DNA from 4 places in the Heyndrickxia faecalis genome. Region 1 is predicted to be linked to each of the others. Evidence: riboswitches for the same ligand, from Rfam matches in the RefSeq annotation. Region 1 holds a riboswitch; each other region holds the start of a gene.
The links. Region 1 has a riboswitch for S-adenosylmethionine ahead of metK (methionine adenosyltransferase). Riboswitches for the same ligand answer to the same signal wherever they lie in the genome.

Region 1 (5,363 bases):
GGCGTGACACCGCGTTCGATAAAGCTCTTTCCTTTTACCCCTTCCGGCAGCACTTTCGCCAAAGCCTTCAAAATTGATTTTCCGGCAGCCGGAATTTTATCAAAAACTTCAAGCGACTGCGGTTCACGGTAAATATTATAGCCGCCGAACAATTCATCCGCGCCTTCGCCGGACAGAACAACGGTCACATGCTTTCTTGCTTCACGCGCCACAAAATAAAGGGGTACACAAGCAGGATCTGCGAGCGGATCGTCCATATGCCAAATAATTTTTGGCAGTTCTTTCATATATTCCTCCGGCGTGATCACATAGCTGATATTTTCAACACCGAGTTTTTCCGCCGTTTCTTTGGCAACATCAATCTCGCTGTAGCCATCGCGTTCGAAGCCGACGGAAAATGTTTTAATGCCCGGGTGGAACTGTTTTGCAATCGATGCCGTAATCGAGGAATCGATCCCACCCGACAGGAATGCGCCAACCGGTACATCGCTGCGCATATGGACTTTCACCGAATCAATCATTACGTCACGCACTTCTTGAATAAATTCGTCCTCGCTTTTATGAACCGGGTGGAAGGATGCTTTCCAATATCGTTTGATTTCCATCGGTTTGCCAATTTTTTTCACAAAATAATGGCCCGGTTCAAGTTTCCGGATGTCTTTTGTCATGGTGAAAGGTTCGGGCACAAATTGGTAGGTTAAATAATATTGGACAGCATCATAATTCAGTTCTGGTTTTTCCATGGCAAGCAAAATGCTTTTCTTTTCAGAACCGAAATACATTTTATCGCCGTCTTCATAATAGAAGAACGGTTTAATGCCGAACGGGTCACGCGCGCCGCAAAGCGTTTGTTCCTGCTTATCCCAGATCGCAAACCCGAACATCCCGCGCAGACGTCCGATTGCTTTTTCGCCGTAACGGCTGTACATGGCAAGAATGACTTCCGTATCCGAATTCGTTTCGAATGTCATCCCTTCTTTTAGCAGTTCTTCACGCAATTCCACATAGTTATAAATTTCGCCATTAAAAATAATCCAGTACCGTTCGTTTTCGTATGTTAAAGGCTGGTGCCCCGCCTCGATATCGATAATGCTCAGGCGCCTGAAACCGAACTGGATATGCTCGTCTTCATAAAAGCCTTCATCATCCGGGCCGCGGTGCTCAATCATATGATTCATCTGTTTAAACCGTTGCCTGTCTTCGTCTGATAATGTAACGGGATGGTCATGGACGCAGCCAATAAATCCGCACATGTAAAAAGTCACCTACTTCATTTCGATATACTCTATTGTAAATTTATTTCTTTAAAAAACAAATGCATTTCCGCCAAAATTTGACGGCCAAATTCTGCACATGTAATATAGTTTAGCATGTTTTCCGCCAGTTTGCAGGGTTTTTGTTAAAAATGAGGCAAACAGGATTCCTTATTCCCGCCGTTTTATGAAAAAGAGCGGCCTGTATACCAGGCGCGCTCTTTTTCATATTATTTTCCGATATGATTGCGGGCGAATTCGTTCAACGCCCCGGCTTTGTCCGTTTTTTCCCAAGGCACATCCAAATCATCGCGGCCGAAATGCCCGTACGCAGCGATCTGCCTGTAAATCGGACGGCGCAAGTCGAGCATTTTGATAATGCCGGCCGGGCGCAGGTCAAAATGAGCTTCGACCGCCTCGATCAGCACTTTTTCCGGCACTTTTCCGGTCCCAAACGTATCGATGGAAATAGAAACGGGCTTCGCCACCCCGATCGCATACGCAAGCTGTACCTCGCATTTTTCCGCAAGGCCTGCCGCAACAATATTTTTCGCAACATAGCGGGCGGCATAAGCAGCGGAACGGTCCACTTTCGTCGGGTCTTTCCCGGAAAATGCGCCGCCGCCGTGACGGGCATAGCCGCCGTAAGTGTCGACAATGATTTTGCGGCCGGTCAGCCCCGCATCCCCTTGAGGGCCGCCGATAACAAAGCGGCCGGTCGGATTAATCAAATACTTTGTATCCGCATCGAGCAAGTGTGCCGGCACAACCGGTTCAATGACGTATTTTTTCATATCTTCCTGGATTTGTCCGGCGCTGATGTCAGGATCATGCTGCGTTGAAATGACAATCGTATCAATCCGGGCAGGCTGGTTGTTCTCGTCATATTCAACTGTCACCTGTGTCTTTGCATCCGGGCGCAAATACGGGATCACTTCTTGTTTGCGGAGTTCAGCAAGACGGCGGGCAAGCTTGTGGGCAAGCGAAATGGGAAGCGGCATCAGCTCTTCTGTCTCATTGCAGGCAAACCCGAACATCAGGCCCTGGTCGCCGGCTCCGATTGCCTCAATCTCTTCGTCGCTCATCCCGCCTTCGCGGGCTTCCAAAGCCTGGTTAACGCCGCGCGCAATATCTTCGGACTGTTCGTCAATCGATGTCAGCACCGCGCAGGTTTCCGCATCAAACCCGTATTTCGCGCGCGTATAGCCGATCTCTTTAATGGTCTTGCGCACCACTTTCGGAATATCCACATATGTATTGGTGGAAATTTCCCCCGTGACGAGCACAAGCCCTGTCGTGACGGAAGTTTCACAGGCAACGCGGGCATTCGGGTCTTTTTCTAAAATGGCATCCAAAATGGCATCGGAAATCTGGTCGCAAATTTTGTCCGGATGGCCTTCCGTCACCGATTCCGATGTGAACAAATGCCGTCCTTTTAACATCCGCTTTTCCTCCTTATATGGTTACATATTGGAAACGGTACTCATACCCTAAACTCGATTCATTTCATGTACAAAGCCAAAAATAAAAACCTTCCCCATTCATCATGAGTGGAAAGGTTTTGACTTCAATCAATCGCGCCTTTCACTCTTATCGTTCAAGGAAACATTCCTTGCTGCAGGTTAGCACCTTTGCCTGGAAGTCAAGCGGCAGCTGCGTTGCGAGCGCATTGCCTGTTCCAGAGGCGGGTTGCTGGGTTTCATCGGGCCCGTCCCTCCACCAGCTCGGGATAAGAGTATCCGTTCAAAGTAAAATCATACGCAATTTAGCAGGCGCTGTCAATGATTTTTTCGCCCTTCTCCCCTTTGTCCTCTGCATTTTTCCCGGAAAAAAGTATGTAATAAACGGATGAATATGTTATACTGATATCGTTTAAAGTGAAATAAGTTATTCAAAGGGGCGGTTTATGAAAATGGATCTGATTGGCGCTTCTGACGATTTAAAGTTTTTGTTGTCGGGGGAAAACGTACGCATGCAGCTTTCCGTGCCACAATTAATGGAAAAAATTATCGAACGGAAAGAAGCTGTACTGACAACGGAAGGGGCCATTTCTGCAGCAACAGGAAAATATACAGGAAGGTCACCGAAAGATAAATTTATTGTCGTCGACTCCGAATCAAAAGACCGTGTCGACTGGGGCAAAATCAACCAGCCGGTTTCTCCCGGCGTGTTCAACAGGCTTTATGAAAAAATGGTCCGGCATTTAAAAGGGAAAGACGAAATTTTTGTGTTTAAAGGTTTTGCGGGTGCCGATCCAAAAAGCCGCCTTCCGATCCAGACCGTGAATGAGTTCGCCTGGCATAATTTATTCGCGCATCAATTGTTTATCCGGCCGGATGCGGAGGAGCTCTATCAACACGATGCGCAATTTACGATTCTTTCCGCGCCGCTGTTTAAGGCAGACCCGGCGCTTGACGGCACGCATTCCGAAGCGTTCATCATGATTTCACTTGAACGCCGGATAATTTTGATCGGCGGGACGGAATATGCAGGCGAAATGAAAAAAAGCATTTTTTCCATCATGAATTACTTGCTGCCGCAAAAAGGCATCCTTCCCATGCACTGCTCCGCCAATACTGGGAAAAACGGCGATACGGCCCTGTTTTTCGGCTTGTCCGGGACCGGGAAAACGACGCTTTCCGCCGATCCGGAGCGCGCACTTATAGGGGACGATGAGCACGGCTGGTCCGACAGCGGTGTCTTCAATATTGAAGGCGGATGCTATGCAAAGTGCATCGGGCTTACGGAAGAAAAAGAACCACAAATTTACCAGGCGATCCGTTTTGGGACCGTACTTGAAAATGTGGTCGTAGATCCGGTGTCCCGCAAACCGCAATATGACAACAATGCACTGACGGAAAATACAAGGGCTGCTTACCCGATTGAAAACATCGGCAATATTGCCCGCTCCGGCATGGCCGGCCATCCGTCAACCATTATATTCCTGACGGCCGATGCATCCGGTGTCCTGCCGCCGATCAGCAGGCTGACAAAAGAGCAGGCCATGTACCATTTCTTAAGCGGTTACACTTCTAAACTGGCCGGTACCGAACGCGGCGTCACGCGCCCGGAAGCCGTGTTCTCCACTTGCTTCGGCGCGCCGTTTTTGCCGCTTGAGCCCGCCGTTTATGCGGAAATGCTCGGCGAGAAAGTTGACAGGCACAACGTCCAGGTATTTCTTGTCAATACCGGCTGGACAGGCGGCCCGTACGGAACCGGTTCCCGCATGAAATTAAGCGATACGCGGGCCATGGTCCGGGCTGCGATAAACGGCAAACTGAAAGATACCGAAACACGGCAGGATGATATTTTCGGGCTACACATCCCGGTTCATATTGAAGGGGTGTCAGATGACGTCCTTTATCCGGCAGATACATGGACGGACAAGCAGGCTTACCGTGAAAAAGCGTTCGAACTTGCAGCCCGGTTCAAAGAAAATTTCCGGCAATTTTCGGTGCCGGATGACATTGAAAAACTCGGCGGCCCGCTTATATAAGCATAAACGGGAGCCCGCATTTTAAATTAAAATGAGACTCCAATTAAATTGTGGTATGCTCATTTCTGTAAAAGCGGAAACGCTGCAGCAACCCAAAAGGTTACGGCGAGTACCAAGGGTCTGCTCATTTAAGCAAAAGCGGAAACCCAGTTAAAACCAGGTGCTTGTCTGGACGGCGCTGATTCCTTCCTGCACTGCCCATTGATGGTGGGCACCGGCCATTTTTTCCACAGCCTCGTGAAGGTTGAGCCATTCCAAGTTATGGCTTCCTTTGCGGGGCTGTTCCCATTTTCCTAAATAAAACAGGCCTTCATCCATGGACCGCGCGCCCGTTTCCTGTGCCGCTTTGCCTAAAAAGCCCGCGATTTCAAGTTCCGCGCCGACTGTCCGCATCAGGCAGGCAAGTTCAGACTCCCCGCGGCTGATTTCCCCACCCGGCAGCCTGTAGCCGCTGCCCGATGGCACCACCCCGACTTTTTCTTTTTTCGCATCAAAAATGACGGCATATGCGCCGCAAGCTTTTTTGTAGTCCGTTTCCATCTTTGGACTTCTCCTCCTTTTTCAAGCAAATGCGGAAGGCCGGCCCTTTACCTCAAGTATTCGATTCTGGCGGG
Region 2 (5,363 bases), 1.5 Mb from region 1:
TCTCCAAGCAGCTTCTCCAGCCACTCGCTTTTTTCCGATGCAGAAAACTGCGGCTGCTTCAGAAGCTGGCGGCACTCATATAAAAAATCCACATATTGGGCGTAGGTTGTATCATAATGTTCGGATAATTCATTTGCAATTTTGGAAGCCAGTTTTGGGCTTGCCCCGGCTGTAGAAACACTGATGGAAAGCCTGCCCTTTTGGAAAAACGCCGGAAAAGCAAGGTTGCCGTTTCCCGCATGGCCGGCATCGTTCACGAGGGCTTTGGCCGGGGCATGGGCAACAATCCGGCTGTTTGTCTCCGGATCATTTGTCGCTGCAACAACCACATCGGCCTGCCGGATGTCTTCCGGTTCAAACGTTTTCTGTTTCCAAATGAATGCGCGTTGTTGAGCCATAGCCTGCAATTCATCGTTCAGGTGCGGGCTCACGACGGTAACGCATACCCCCGCTTCCTGCAAAAGCCGGAATCTGCGTGCCGCAACTTTTCCACCGCCGATAACAACAGCCTGCTTCCCGTCTAAATCGACCATAACCGGTACCCAAACCATTCCTGATCTCCTTTCCAGTTTATCCATTGCAAAAAGCCCGCCGTTCTCCCTGCTTGGCATGCTCCCATTCCAGCGTTTCCTGGAAAGCCGGAATCGGGCAAGTGCCGGCACGCGTAATAGAAAACACCGGGCCGCGGGCATTTTTCAGACTGCATCGGGCCCAAAAAAGTGCCGGTACGCGCAATGAATGCTGCACCCAGGCATCTTTTAAACTGCATCGCCCCAAAAAGTCCGGGGTGCACAATAAAAAACACCGCAGGCTTGACTGGGTAAAAATCCCGTGATCTCAAATAAAATCCTCTGCGCCCAACGCTTCTTTTGCCCGAACGGCCAATGCATCCGCCATATCCGGATGGCAGCCGAGATACCGTGCTAGCCGGATATCATATCCTTCCCGATGCAGCATGCCCACTTTCTTTTCCAGCGACCGGACGAGCACGCCGGTAAACCAAAGATAAGGGGCCACAACTACCGGGCGCCCGGTTGCGGTCAGCTCCTTCAGCGCATCATCAAAACGGGGCTCAAGCACCGCCAAATAAGCCGTTTTGATCTGCTCTGTCCCCAATTGCGCGCACAACCCGGCAGCAATTTTTGCAAAATCGCACAGTGTTTCCGGGTTGCGGCTGCCGCGTCCAACAAGCAGAATCCAGGCACCCGGAGGCATGCCGGTTTCCAAAATATTTTCTGCCAAAATTTCGATGATCCGGTCCCCGACACCGAGCGGGCGGCCGTACGTAAACACAATATGCGGATAACGCTGTTTCGCTTCCCGGATCGCGCGCGGGATATCCTCATAATAATGCCCGGCACTCAGCAGCAATACCGGCACAACAGCAATGCGCCCTGCGCCGCCCCGGACAAGTGCATCAATCCCTGCCGCAATATCCGGTTCCGCAATTTCCAGATAGCAAATTTCCTGGAGATCCGCATCCACCTGTGCCATTGCTTGCCGGATCGTCGCTGCTGCTTCCCGGGCGGTTTCGGGCACACGGCTGCCATGGCTGACATATAAAACGCCTTGCTTCATACCCGCTCACCCGGTACAGGCCGAAGCAGCGGAAAGCTGTTCAAACCATTTTAACTCTTCGCGCAGTTTTACCACTTCTCCGATGATCAAAAGTGATGGGTTGCGCAGCCCAGCCGCCTTTTTACTTAAATTTCCAAGCGTGCCGACCGCGGTTTCCTGTTTTTCAGTCGTGCCCCAGCGGATTAGTGCAGCCGGCATGTCCGGTGATTTGCCGTGCTTTATCAGTTGCGCACAGATGAGTGGCAGATTTTTCACGCCCATATAAATGCAAAGTGTATCAATTCCCGCATATTTGGACCAATACGCATCAAGATCTTCGCCTTTTTTCGTGACGCCCGCGATAAAAGCAACGGATGTACTGAGCCCGCGGTGGGTGAGCGGAATGCCGGCATAGGCGGGCACAGCGGAACCGGCTGTAATTCCCGGCACGATTTCAAACGGAATATGTTTTTGCACCAGGACTTCCGCTTCCTCCCCGCCTCTACCGAATATAAACGGATCACCGCCCTTTAAACGGACAACCGTTTTTCCTTGGTTAGCAAATTTCACAAGCAGGTGGTTGATCATATCCTGCGTCATCGTATGGGCATCCGGTTTTTTCCCGCAGTAGACAAGTTCTGCATCCGGCCTTGCCTCTTTTAACAGGTCCGGATTCACCAGCCGGTCATATAAAATGACATCCGCTTCCCGGATCAGGCGCAATCCTTTCACTGTAATCAGCTCCGGATCGCCGGGTCCTGCCCCGACTAAATATACTTTTCTCATTTCTTCACCTGCTTTAAACTTAATCGGACTCGTTGTTTTGGTTGATGCGAGCACTTGAACAATCCTAGTCTGGATTGGCTACAAGCGGGCACCTGAAAAAGCTGGCTGCTTTTGCCGCTAGAGCTTGCTGAACGGGTCCAATTCTGCGTTTGTACCCAATTTATCAGCAAGCTCCATCTCAAAATATAAAAGAATCCATCTTCGAAAATGCGATTTTATCTTCTCTATACGCTGAATCAGCTTCCAAGTGCAATTTTTTCCCTGGTTTTTTCATAAAACCGATTTGTATATAAATTTTTGCCGCATCCTTACCAAATCTAGGAATTTTGTAAAATGAACGAAATCTTGTCATGCAGACTGATGCTTACTCTTATTACCTATGTCATTTTATATAGCAGCCTTATTTTTTCTGAACCGTATGCAGCCCGCATTCGGTTTTATTAAAGCCCGCCCATCTTCCCGCTCTTGAGTCGCTGTTTCCGACAGCACGTGTGCACGGGAAGCAGCCGATGCTCGGATATCCCTGGTCGTGCAATTCGTTATATGGAAGATTGTTAGACCGGATATAGTTCCAAACATCATCCCATGTCCAATGAATCAGCGGGCAAATTTTAATCGAATGGAACCTTTCATCTTTATTGACAAAATTCGTTTTTGCCCTTGTCGGCGATTGCTCCCGCCGTAAGCCGGATATCCAGGCCACAGCTCCCTGCAGCGTTTCTTCAAGCGGCTTGATTTTCCGGATATAGCAGCATTGGTCCGGATCCCTTTTCCAAAGGGCAGATCCGTATTGCGCCGCCTGTTCATCAAGCGTAAGCGACGGTTTTTTCATTTGTATATTTAAAGCCGGATATTTCTTTTTCACTTTTTCAATCAATTCGTAAGTCTGCGGAAAGTGCAGGTCGGTATCCAAAAATACGATATCCGCATCTTCTCTGACTTTCGAAATGAGATCAATCAGCACCATTCCTTCTGCGCCGAAACTGCACGCATATACCACTGATTTGCCGTACGTGCCATATGCCCACTGCAAAATTTCCAATGCGCCCTTCGTTTCATCTTCCGGCACGAACGCTGCGAACGGATCCGACGTAAACTGTTCATATGTGAGCCGCGTTTGCTCCACTCTATTCCCTTCTTTCGCATTCGATTACTAAGGATTAAACGACAAAAATCTTCTTACCCTGAAGTAAGAAGATATCCATTCCCGGGAAATCTTCTTATCTTTCAGGCCACCACCTGCAGGAATTGGCACAGTGCCCGTTTCCGGACCTGCTGCCGAGGCTTCACAGGGCCCTTCCCTCCACCTCTCTTGATAAGAAAATAACAACATATAAGCTTGAAGTTTATTGTATACCTTCTTATGCTATTCGTCAACGAAAAATTCTGATAAAGAAAATCAGGCCCATTTTCATGAAAGATGTTTATATGTCCGTTTTTGATCCTCATTGAACGGAAAAAGTTTCCAACCAACCCTTCATTTTTTGGCTAGCTTCCTTGGGCTTTTCTTCAAAATTTTGCTTCTGTACCAGATTGGTCATTCATCTTTAAACTTGCGGATGTCCTCAGTCGTACCAGGCTCAAATCTGCGCTCCATCCCACCCGGATTTCTGCAGCATCTTTTTAAAAAGGAACAACAGCTACCTTTTACCATAGAGGTCTTTCCTTATTATCAAACGAATAAACATAAGGCATCGTAAGAATCAAACAAACCCAAAGAATGACGATTAGTGTTATGAATGCAATTTTTGGAATGCTCAATATCATCAGTCCAAATGATACGAAAAGGCAAAGTAGAGAAAGATAACCAACTTTATTTCGAAACTTCAAACTTGGATATAACTTGGCTGTACAATTTGGACATTCCATGGTTTGGTCAAACTTCCATAGTCTCTTAAAAATATAAATCCACTTAAATTGATGGTTACAATTCAAACATTTTGGCAGGCTCATTAAATTTCACCTTCCTTTTCATTGATTCTAACATAAAATTCAATTTCTTTTTTATATTAACAACTATGGTTTGGAAAAGTCTTCTTTTTCAGTGCGTTTTCCAACCTGCGGGGGTAAACTACATATATCAATTGACACAGACTGAATGAAGGCAAAGTGGGGTGAAAAAATGATTCATTTGGACAAGCATCATGACCCTCGGACAAACGGCATGCTGCTGCGCCAGCTTTCGCGCAGGACAGTCCAGCCGGGCACCCTGGTCCAGGAAAATGAAGCGCTTTTTCAACAGTACTGTCAGCCGGAATTTCACAAACCATTTTCCCTTTCACGGCTGCTGCTGAACCGGCGATATCCGGTTGAACCGTATAAAACGCTTGCAGATCAGAACGGCCTCGTGTACCCGGAATGGAAAAAGATATTGGATCAAGCATACAGCCGGCTGCTGGCTGCGGCGTCCCGTACAGTCAATGTGGCAGATTACGGTGCGGTCGGCGATGGAAAAACCGACTGCACAGTGGCATTCCAAAAAGCATTGGGAAACGGCCGGGTGAAAGTGATCGTACCGGAGGGTGTTTTTCTAGTAAAGGGGCTTAAGCTGCCTTCATGGACATGCCTTTGTGGGAGTGGAAAAGGCGTAACCATCATCAAACTCCATCCGCATGCGCCGAAAAAAACGCGTCTCATCCAAAATGCCCATTTTCACCGCGGCAATCACCATATATCGGTGGAGGGGCTCACGCTCGATTGGAATGTCGAAAGGCTCGGGCAGGAGGAAAGAACGGCGGCAGGAAATAACCGTTCAAGCTGCCTGACTTTTGCGCACGTCACGTTTGGCTGGGTGAAAAATGTGGAGGCGGTGGGGGCCGGCCTACACGGTTTTGATGTATCCTCTGCCCGTTATCATTATTTGGGCGACGGCTTTCTCGCCCCAGGAAGAAGCCGCTATATCTGGCTTGACGGGCTCACGGCAAGCGGATTCGGTGATGACGGGATTACCACCCACCATAGCGACTATTGTTTTATTTCAAATTCTTTCTGTTACAACCCAAGTGGAAGGGCCCACAAAA
Region 3 (5,363 bases), 710 kb from region 1:
ACATCCGGATGACGATTTCTTCTTCGCGCAACCCCGCTTCATCCAAAATCTCTTCGATTTTTCCGAGCAGTTCCGGCAAGTACCGTTCTGCTTCCGCCATCGCAAGGCCGCAAGTCGGGAATGCGACACAGGACATCGAGTTTCTTCTGAGGGCGGAAGCATGCTTGCCGTCCGTCAGATGGTATTTTTCAACCAGTTCGTCAATCTTTCCTTTCATTTCCTCGGTTACATTGGAAATGATGACATTCTGGTTGGGGGTGAGGCGGAACTCGCCTTGATGGATTTTTGCAATTTCACGCAGCCCGGTCATCAAAGGATAGCCGTCAATATCTTTAATCCTGCCGCTTTGGACAAATAACGTTAAATGCCATTTGCCATCGCCTTGGATCCAGCCGTAACGGTCGCCGTTATGGTCAAAATGGAACGGGCGGGCTTCCCCGAGATCCCAGCCGAGCCGTTCATTCAATTCCGACTTGATCCAGTCGAGCCCCCGTGCGTCAATGGTGTACTTGAAACGCGCATTTTTCCGGTTCGCGCGGTTGCCGTAGTCGCGCTGGATCGACACCACTTTTTCCGCCACTTCAATCACCTGGTTCGGGGTGCAAAAACCGATGATCCGGGCAAGCTGCGGATATGTCTTCGGATCGCCATGGGTCATGCCCATCCCGCCGCCGACCGCGACATTAAACCCTTCAAGCTTCCCTTCATTCAAAATGGCGATAAACCCTAAATCCTGTGAAAAAATATCGACATCATTGGAAGGCGGCACAGCAAACCCGATTTTAAACTTCCGCGGCAAATACTTCGGGCCGTACAGCGGTTCGGAATCTTCCTGCTCTTTTGTATCAATGATTTTTTCATCTTCCAGCCAGATTTCATGATACGCGGAAGTCCGCGGCAACAAGTGGTCGCTCGTTTTTTTCGCCCATTCATATACCTCGGCATGCACACCCGACTGGTACGGGTTCGGGTTGCACATCACATTCCGGTTCACATCCCCGCACGCAGCAAGCGTCGTCATGAGCGCATCGTTCATTTCGCGGATGGCCTGCTTTAAATTCCATTTTAAAATGCCATGCATCTGGAACGTCTGCCGGGTCGTCATACGCAGCGTTCCGTTCCCGTATTTTTGCGCCAGTTCATCCATCACAAGCCACTGTTCCGGGGTCGCAACGCCGCCCGGAATGCGGACACGCACCATAAACTGGTAAGCCGGCTCCAGTTTCTTTTTGCGCCGCTCGTTGCGGATATCCCGGTCGTCCTGCTGGTAGCTGCCATGAAATTTCAACAGTTTATTATCGTCCTCGGATATCGCGCCGGTCAGCGGATCTTTGAGCCCTTCCGCAATCGTTCCTCTTAGAAACCGGCTTTTTTCTTTTATCGTTTCAAGCGGATCAAGTTTTTTATCAACCATCTTCCTGCCCCTCTCTGTTAATACACATCACGCTGGTAACGTTTTTCTTGGCGCATTTCCTGCAAATAGCCCTCTGCCTCTTCCCTCGTCATGTTGCCTTCTGTTTCAAGAATGTGAAGCAGCGTTTCTTGGACGTCGCGGGCCATCTGCTTTTCATCGCCGCACACATACACACAGGCGCCTTTTTCAAGCCATGCATAAAAATCTTTACTTTTTTCAAGCATCCGGTGCTGGACGTATATTTTTTCTGCCTGGTCGCGCGAAAAAGCCACATCCATTCGTTCGAGCACGCCATTTTTCAGCCAGTTTTGCCAGTCAAGCTGATACAGAAAATCCGTCGCAAAATGCTGGTCCCCGTAAAACAGCCATGTACGGCCGGTGATCCCTTCCGCTTCCCTTTCTTCCAGGAAAGAACGGAACGGCGCCACGCCTGTTCCCGGCCCGATCATGATCACCGGCACATCCGGATCAGCCGGAAGTTTGAAATTCGGATTGCGGTGGACATAAACCGGCAGCTTGTCTCCTGGTTTTATCCTGCCTGCGATTTGTCCGGAGCAAACCCCTTCGCACACCCTTCCGTTTGCTGTATAGCAGTCCAGTGCAATGATAAGATGGACTTCATCGGGGTTCGCTTTCCAGCTGCTTGCGATCGAATAAAGCCGCGGCGGCATTTTCCGGAGCATTTGTACAAAAGCTTGCACTTCCACTTTTTCCGGCGGATACTCCTCGACAAGATCGATCAGGCCCCGCCCTTCAAGGTATGCCTTTGCCTCCGCTTCATTTTCAAGCAAAGCCGTAAGCCCTTTGTTTCCGAAAAGCACGGCTGCCTGCTGAAGCAGCGGTTTTGTTAATCTCGTAATTTCATAATGTCTGAGCAATGCTTCCCTGGCCGGCAGCACTTCCCCTTTTTTATTGATCGGAACCGGTTCTTTTGGATCCCAGCCGAGCTTTTCGATCAGACGTTCCACGAGTTCCGGGTCATTTTCCGGGTAAATCCCGATGCTGTCCCCCGGTTCAAATGTAAAACCGGAACCTTCAAGGGATAGTTCGATATGGTGCGTTTCTTTATTGGACCCTTCCCAGTTCAAATTGATATTTTCCAGCACTTCCGCCTGGAACGGGTTGGATTTGGAATAATCGGTGTTTGCGGGCCGGGTGGCATCTGCTGCGGTTGAAGGCGGCAAGGCAGATGACTGGAGCACGCCTGTAACCCCTTCAAACCATTCCTGGGCGTCTTCTTCATAATCCACATCGCAATCCACCCGCGGATAGAGCCGTTCCCCGCCCAACTCTTCCAGCCTCTTGTCGATCTCTTTTCCGACCTTGCAAAAAAACTCATATGTCTGGTCCCCAAGCGCCAAAACGGAAAATTGGACCCCGTCCAGTTTCGGGGCTTTTCTGCTGTGGATCAGCTCATAGAAAGACAATGCGTTGTCAGGCGGATCCCCTTCCCCTTGTGTACTTGTAATGATGAGCAGATACCCTGCATTTTTTAAATCTTTCGGCTTGGCTGCATCGAGTGCCGAAAAAGATACGGTAAACTGCATTTCTTTTAATCTGGCGGCGAATGCTTCGGCAAGCGCCTGGGCATTGCCTGTCTCGGAACCAAACAGCAGCGTAACCGTTTTGGTTGCCGTCTGTACCGGTTTTTCAGCAACAGCTGTACTTCCCGGGGGATTCGTTCCTTGTTCGGCAAACGGATAGGTTAAATATCCGCTTAGCCATAATTTTTGCTGATCCGTTAATAGTTGCAGCAGTTCATTTAACTTTTCCGCCTGTTCTTTACTAAACGGGCTGTTTTGTACACTTAACGGCAAATCTTCCACCTCGCAATGTTTGCATGCACTTTTCATTTGTTTATTTATGTATGACATCCTAATCCAAATATACATAGAAGTTTACTTGGATTTTAATCCGCTTCTTTCCATGAGAAGCGCCTTCGAAAAAAGCTCTCCTTACAAAGATAAGAAGAGCCGGCGCACAATGGTCAACTTCTCTTATCTTTCAGACGATTGTCTGCAGGAATTGGCACAGTGTTTTTCAACCTGTTGCCGAGGCTTCAAAGGGCCTTTCCCTCCACCTCTCTGGATAAGAAGCACGAATCATTATTTAGAAATCATTGAAAACATTATACAATCAAATGCAGGTACAGTCAATTCTTTTTTGAACAGATGGGACATTTAAAAAAGGAAAAGGGTGGCAAGTTCCGCATCAAGCGTCCCCCCAATATACTTTATGTATCTTTTGCACAGAATGAGGGGGGAATGGATGAATATCCGCATTTACCAGGGGAATGAGATGACGCCGGAAGACGGGGACGCCAATATTGTGATCGATGTAATCCGCGCGTTTACGGTTGCCCACCATGCCTTTTTGGGCGGCGTAAAAGAGATTTGGTTGGCTGACTCAATAGAAACGGCTTTTCGTATCAAAAACAAATACCCGCATGTTTTGCTCACGGGCGAAAGGAACGGCCTTCCGATCCCGGGATTTGATTTGGGCCATTCACCGGCCGCCATCGCCAAACAGCCGTTAGCCGGCAAAACGTTGGTGCAAACATCCACAAACGGGGTAAAAGCAGCCTTCCGCGCCCTTTGTGCAAAGGAAGTCTATGTTACCGGCTTTTCGAATGCAAAAATGACGGCAAAATGGGTCCTGCGCAAATGGAAAGGCAAAGACAACGCCCGCATCAATATTATCGCTTCCCATCCGACGGGGGAAGATGACCTGGCATGCGCATTATACATGGAAAGCATCCTTACCGGCTCCGGCACGATAAAGCCGGAATCAGTGATCAAGGAGATTGTAAATGCCAGTGTTGCAAAGAAATTTCTTGATCCCGGCCAGCCTGCATTTAACCCGGCTGACCTGGAATTTTGCAGCAACGAAACAGACTGCGGGTTTGTTATGAAAATTGATCCAACAGGAGAATTTCCAACGATCGTGAGGGTTGAAGATGAATGACCATGGTTTGACACTGCCTTTACGCAATGAGAAACCGCGGGATTGCGGAATCACCATCTTAATTGACAATGGCATTCCGCTGAACTTTTTTAAAGATACCATGAACAGTGCAGCCCCTTATATTGATTTCGTCAAATTCGGCTGGGGAACATCGGTGGTTTCGCGCCATTTGGAAGAAAAAATAGATCACCTGAGGCAAAACGTCATTGCCTTCTTTTTCGGCGGCACTTTATTTGAAAAGTTTGCCAGCCAGGGAAAGACGGATCGGTACGTTCAATACTGCCGGCGGTTTGCATGCGAATATGTTGAAATCTCAAATGGCACCCTGCCGCTGTCCAATCCGGAAAAGTGCCATTATATTGCGGAATTTTCAAAGGAGTTTAAAGTGTTAAGTGAAGTTGGCTCAAAAGATACTGCCAAATCAATAGCCGACACGCCGGCGTTATGGCTGGAATCGATTAGTCAAGATTTAGAAGCAGGCGCATATAAAGTGATGACAGAGGCAAGGGAAAGCGGCACGAGCGGCATTTGCAACGGGGACGGGGAAATACGGGAGGAGATGTTTGCGGCCATCCTGGACTCCGGGATTCCCCGCGATGCTTTCATTTTCGAAGCGCCCAACAAGCAGCTCCAGGCTTTTTTTATCCAACAGCTCGGCCCGGATGCCAATCTGGCCAACATCCCTTTTTCGGATGCCCTTGCGCTTGAAACATTAAGGCTCGGTTTGCGATCAGATACTTTTTTTATTGGAGGAGATTCCCATGAGAAAAACGGATAAAATTTTTCATTTGGCGATCCCGTGCAAAGATCTTGATGAAACAGCCGATTTCTATCAGAAATTAGGCTGTAAGGTGGCGCGCCGGTATGATGACCGGGTCACTTTCAATTTTTTCGGGGACCAGGTTGTCTGCCATCTGAGCCCTGAAAAAATAGACCCCAACCCGAAAATGTATCCCCGCCATTTCGGCATTACTTTTTTGGATAA
Region 4 (5,363 bases), 760 kb from region 1:
GGCCTCGAGCCTGATACCGGTTACTTCAAAAATAAAGTTCCTCGTTGCGGTCCGGCCCGGGATCATGTCTCCATCGCAGGCAGCGAGAATGGCCGCAACATTTGACCGGCTTTCTGAAGGGCGGCTGCTCATCAATGTTGTCACAGGGGGAGATCCTGTTGAACTGGCCGGAGACGGTCTCCACCTCAGCCACCGCGAACGTTATGAACTGACCGATGAATTCCTGACCATCTGGCGGAATTTGCTTGAAAACAGGGAAGCGGATTTTACAGGCAAATATTTAAACGTAAAAGGGAGCAAACTGCTTTACCCAACGGTGCAGCAGCCTTATCCGCCGCTTTATTTCGGCGGGTCGTCAGAAATCGGGCAGGAAGTGGCGGCAAAACATGTCGATGTCTATTTGACTTGGGGCGAGCCGCCGGAAAAAGTAAAGGAAAAAATCGATCATGTCAAAAAACTGGCGTCAGCACAAGGAAGGACAGTGCGTTTTGGGATTCGGCTCCATGTCATTGTCAGGGAAACAGAGGACGAGGCATGGGATGCAGCCAATGACTTGATCCGGTATGTCGATGATGAACTCATCCATGCGTCCCAAAAGATTTTTTCACGGTTTGACTCGGTCGGCCAGCAACGGATGACATCTCTCCACAACGGCAGCCGCGACAATCTTGAAATTAGTCCGAACCTTTGGGCCGGCGTCGGGCTCGTGCGCGGCGGGGCGGGAACGGCACTTGTAGGGAGCCCGGAAATTGTCGCAGAAAGAATGAAGGAATATGCGGAGCTTGGCATTGAAACGTTCATTTTATCCGGTTATCCGCATCTTGAAGAAGCGTACCGGACGGCTGAGCTGTTGTTCCCATACCTGCCGCTTGAACAGCCTGATGCCCCCGTTTCCAATGTCATCAGCCCGTTCGGCGAGATTGTGGCGAACGATGCACTGCCGAAAGTATTAAAGTAAGGAGGCCGATCTGATGTTGAAAAAACGCGTCATGCCGTGGGTGGTGCCGGTTTGCCTGCTGTTTGCCTGGCAGCTTGCAAGTTCTGCTGGCATCTTGCCACCCAATGTGCTCCCAAGCCCTGTTGCCGTTGTAAAAGCGGCTTGGGGTCTCACGCAATCCGGGCAGCTTTTCAATTATATCGGCGCAAGCACAAAACGGGCACTGATCGGATTTTTGGTTGGCGGCGGAATCGGATTTGGACTTGGGTTGTTTACCGGGCTGTCCAAAAAAGCGGAAAGCCTGCTCGATAGTACCGTGCAAATGATCCGGAACGTTCCCCACCTTGCCCTGATTCCGATTGTCATTTTATGGTTCGGGATCGGGGAAGAAGCGAAGCTGTTTCTCGTTGCGCTCGGCACCTTTTTTCCAATCTATTTAAATACGTTCCATGGCATCCGCTCGGTGGACAGAGCGCTAATCGAAATGGGAGAAGTTTACGGGCTGAAAGGGACGGCACTTTTTTGGCATATGATCCTGCCGGGGGCGCTTCCTTCCATCTTAGTCGGTGTGCGCTATGCGCTCGGGGTCACATGGGTAACCTTGATTGTGGCCGAAACGATTGCATCCAACTCCGGCATTGGCTATATGGCCATGAACGCCCGCGAGTTCATGCAGCTTGATGTTGTCGTTTTGAGTATTGTCTTATATGCCCTTCTTGGAAAACTGTCCGACTGGCTGGCAAAAATCGCAGAACAACGATTGTTAAAGTGGCACCCGTCATATCAAAAATAAAGGAGGAGGAAACGATGCCGAAAGAAAAGGCGTTTGCTGTAGAGATTGAGGGGCTGGAGAAATCATTCGGCAGCCATCGCATCCTGCGCCATCTTCATTTAAAAATAAGAAAAGGGGAATTTGTTGCGATTGTTGGGAGGAGCGGATGCGGCAAAAGTACGCTTCTCAGGCTGCTTTCAGGACTTGAAGCGGCAAGCGGCGGAAAAATCCTTATAAACGGGGCGCCTTTATCCGGCAGAAACGGATCGGCAAAAATGATGTTTCAGGACGGCCGCCTGCTCCCATGGAAAACCGTGCTTCAAAATGTCGGGCTTGGCCTTGCGGGCGACTGGAAGAACAAGGCACTTGAAATGCTTGGAAAAGTCGGGCTGGAAGGGCGTGCAAATGATTGGCCTTCGTCTTTATCCGGCGGCCAGAAACAAAGGGTGGCACTGGCGAGGGCATTAATCCATGAGCCGGACATCCTTCTCCTCGATGAACCGCTTGGGGCGCTCGATGCATTAACCCGGATTGAAATGCATGCGCTGATCCAGTCGCTTTGGCTTGAAAAACATTTTACGGCCATATTGGTGACACATGACGTGGAAGAAGCAGTCGCCCTCGCTGATCGGGTTGTGTTAATCGAAGAGGGGGAAATTGCGATGGATTATCCGGTAAAACTTCCTTATCCACGGAAAAGGGACCACGCCCTCTTTTCAGCAACGACCAATCATATTTTAAACCGCATTTTAGGGAACAACGGCCATCAGCTGTTGCACGCAATGAAAAATTAAGGAAGAATTGGGGGATTCATATGGCGGAAAAAGTGGTACTGCTGAACGGGAGCCCTTCTGCGTATACGAGATTAAATGGGATCCGTGATTATATCAGGGCCGGGTTAAGGGGGCACGGGTACGAACCGGAGCTCATCAATATTCGGGAACTTCCGGCCGGCGATTTAATGAATGCCCGGCAAAGCCCGCCCATCACCAGGGCATTAAGAAAAGTAGAAGAAGGCGATACGGTAATCATTTTGACACCGGTCTATAAAGCGTCTTATTCCGGATTGCTCAAGACATTTCTGGATCTTTTGCCGCAAAATGGCTTATCCGGCAAGCAGGTGCTGCCACTCGCCATGGGCGGTACATTCGGCCACTTGCTCGCGCTCGATTACGCCTTGAAACCGGTTTTGGCCTCACTCGGGACAACGTGCATAGAAAAAGGGGTGTTTATTCTCGACCAACAAGTGAAAAAAAGGGATGGACTCTATGAACTCGACCGGCAAGCAGCTGACCGCCTGAATGCTGCTTTAAAAACATTGTTTCCGCAAACTTCAATATCTTTGTACTCATAAACAAATCCGGCATTTGGACGATATCCAAATGCCGGCATTCGTGTCGTACGAAAAACGGGGAAAGCGATAACCGGAGTACCGGCGCCCGTCATCCCATCTTTTGGTTGGGAAGTGCCGCTTTTTTCTTTTCCAGTGCAAACCGGACTTTCTCGGTTGTTTCGATCTGTGTGATGTTCCCTTCATGGATCGAAATGACCACTGTTCCAAACTCCAGTTTTTGCAATGATTCCATAATGCGGGCGATTTTTGTTTCATCAATATGAGCCATTTTTCACTACCCCCAAAAATAAATTTCGTGTGTGCCTGGTGGTCCGGCCGGCAATTCGGATGATCCAAAAAAGAAAGGCCCCCTTCAAGAAAGTTAAGAAGAGGGCGCACTCCTTAACTTATCTTCCAAGCTTGACGCTTGCTGGAATTAGCACAGTATTCCCAAAAAGAATCTGTTGCTGAGGTTTCCTCGGGCCAGTCCCTCCCCCTCTCTTGATAAGTTGTATAGCAAGAAAATAATTTGTTAAAACTATGATAAATAATATTATTCCGATTTGTCAACTTATATTTTCAACATTTCGGTTTACTCGAAGGGCAGGTAAGTGAAAAAATGGGAAGACACTCCATCATCTCATTGTACACGGTGAAATGAACATCTAGAGAGAGGTATTCCAATTGCTGGATGATGAAAGGATACATAGGGATTGCTGAACGAATCCGATTCTGAGTTTGTACCCAATTTGTCTGCAGCTCTCTCAAAGGAAAATGGGCGATTTTTTCTTCTCCATATGTTGAATCGGCTTTCGAGTGCAAGCTTTTCCCTGGATTTGTTGTAAAATCCTTTTAATAGGTGCGGAAAGCTGTCAGCAGCCTTGCTAAATCTAGGAATATTACTGACTTAGCAAGCCCTACATAGAGTTTTTTTGAGCAAAACCGTTCCGGATAGGGTATGATAAAAAGAAAAAGTGTGTTAAGGGTGTGAGATTGTGCCAGAGACAGATGTATCCAAGTTTGAGAAGAAAATCGAGGTGCGGAACATCCGGTTCGAAGACATTGATGATATTATGGCATTGTCGAAAAAATGTTTTCCGGGGATGGAGCCGTGGAAACGCGAGCAGCTCGAGAGCCATATCCGGATTTTTCCGGAAGGGCAGTTTTGCGTGGAATACGAAGGGAAAGTTGTCGGTTCCTGCTCCAGCTTAATTGTCAATTTCGATGAATACGAGGATCAGCATACATGGGATACGATCACCGCGAACGGCTATATTACCAACCATAATCCGCACGGGCTCAACCTGTACGGCATTGAAGTGATGATCGACCCGGAATACCGGCGCATGAAGTTCGGGCATCGATTGTATGAGGCACGGAAAGAGCTTTGCCGGAAAATGAACCTTCAAAGCATCATCATTGGCGGCCGGATTCCGAATTACAGCAAATATAAAGACAAAATGACCCCGCGCGAATACGTGGAAGAGGTTGAGATGCACAATATATATGACCCGGTTCTTTCCTTCCAGCTGCTTGAAGGGTTCCAGATTATGCGGATCAACAGGCAGTATTTGCCGGATGATACAGCATCCGCTTCATTTGCAACGCTTATGGAATGGCATAACGTTGATTATTTGCCGAAGTCCCGCCGTGTCTATCATGCTTCGTTCCCGGTTAGGATTACAGCAATCCAATATATGATGAAAAAAATTGATTCCTTCGATGATTTTGTCAGACAGGTGGAATATTATGTCGATGTGGCAGCGGATTTCGGTTCTGATTTTGCCGTTTTTCCGGAAATTTTCACCACGCAGCTGATGTCCTACCTGGAGGAAAAGCGTCCTGACCAGGCAGTGCGCCGGCTTTCCGAGTACACAGACCAATATATTGAACTGTTTACAGAGCTTGCCGTGCGCTACAATGTCAACATTATCGGCGGGTCCCATTTTGTGGAAGAAGACGGGGGCATTTACAATGTCGCCTTTTTGTTCCGGCGCGACGGGACGATCGAAAGGCAGACCAAACTCCATATTACGCCAAATGAGCGGAAATGGTGGGGGATCGCGGAAGGAAACGAACTCAATGTATTTGATACGGATTGCGGGAAAATTGCGATTCTGATTTGCTATGATATCGAGTTTCCGGAGCTGGCCCGTGTCGCTGTCGACTACGGCGCGAACATTATTTTTGTCCCGTTTTGCACGGACGACCGCCAAGCCTATTTGCGCGTCCGCTACTGTGCGCAGGCGCGGGCCATTGAAAACCAGGTGTACACCTGTATTGCGGGAACAGTCGGAAACCTGACCCACGTGGAAAACATG

Region 2: linked by a shared signal. The riboswitch ahead of ABR335_RS15795 (phosphoadenylyl-sulfate reductase) and the one ahead of metK (methionine adenosyltransferase) in region 1 are both predicted to bind S-adenosylmethionine.
Region 3: linked by a shared signal. The riboswitch ahead of ABR335_RS09730 (assimilatory sulfite reductase (NADPH) flavoprotein subunit) and the one ahead of metK (methionine adenosyltransferase) in region 1 are both predicted to bind S-adenosylmethionine.
Region 4: linked by a shared signal. The riboswitch ahead of ABR335_RS02540 (YezD family protein) and the one ahead of metK (methionine adenosyltransferase) in region 1 are both predicted to bind S-adenosylmethionine.

The regions. Positions count from the first base shown of each region.
Region 1 covers NZ_CP158453.1:1,285,888-1,291,250, reverse strand. Annotated here, with positions in the region: gene asnB (asparagine synthase (glutamine-hydrolyzing)) at 1-1,253, opposite strand, end outside; gene metK (methionine adenosyltransferase) at 1,484-2,695, opposite strand; SAM riboswitch class I at 2,841-2,989, opposite strand; gene pckA (phosphoenolpyruvate carboxykinase (ATP)) at 3,160-4,749, shown strand; gene ABR335_RS06080 (DNA mismatch repair protein MutT) at 4,900-5,289, opposite strand.
Region 2 covers NZ_CP158453.1:3,320,076-3,325,438, forward strand. Annotated here, with positions in the region: gene ABR335_RS15780 (NAD(P)-binding protein) at 1-578, opposite strand, end outside; gene ABR335_RS15785 (sirohydrochlorin chelatase) at 838-1,578, opposite strand; gene cobA (uroporphyrinogen-III C-methyltransferase) at 1,585-2,343, opposite strand; gene ABR335_RS15795 (phosphoadenylyl-sulfate reductase) at 2,744-3,469, opposite strand; SAM riboswitch class I at 3,561-3,665, opposite strand; gene ABR335_RS15800 (TIGR04104 family putative zinc finger protein) at 3,991-4,296, opposite strand; gene ABR335_RS15805 (glycosyl hydrolase family 28-related protein) at 4,466-5,363, shown strand, end outside.
Region 3 covers NZ_CP158453.1:1,995,692-2,001,054, forward strand. Annotated here, with positions in the region: gene cysI (assimilatory sulfite reductase (NADPH) hemoprotein subunit) at 1-1,414, opposite strand, end outside; gene ABR335_RS09730 (assimilatory sulfite reductase (NADPH) flavoprotein subunit) at 1,432-3,288, opposite strand; SAM riboswitch class I at 3,409-3,509, opposite strand; gene ABR335_RS09735 (2-phosphosulfolactate phosphatase) at 3,683-4,378, shown strand; gene ABR335_RS09740 (phosphosulfolactate synthase) at 4,371-5,156, shown strand; gene ABR335_RS09745 (VOC family protein) at 5,140-5,363, shown strand, end outside.
Region 4 covers NZ_CP158453.1:529,393-534,755, forward strand. Annotated here, with positions in the region: gene ssuD (FMNH2-dependent alkanesulfonate monooxygenase) at 1-958, shown strand, start outside; gene ssuC (aliphatic sulfonate ABC transporter permease SsuC) at 972-1,730, shown strand; gene ABR335_RS02530 (ATP-binding cassette domain-containing protein) at 1,745-2,503, shown strand; gene ssuE (NADPH-dependent FMN reductase) at 2,524-3,063, shown strand; gene ABR335_RS02540 (YezD family protein) at 3,152-3,331, opposite strand; SAM riboswitch class I at 3,447-3,553, opposite strand; gene ABR335_RS02545 (bifunctional GNAT family N-acetyltransferase/carbon-nitrogen hydrolase family protein) at 4,038-5,363, shown strand, end outside.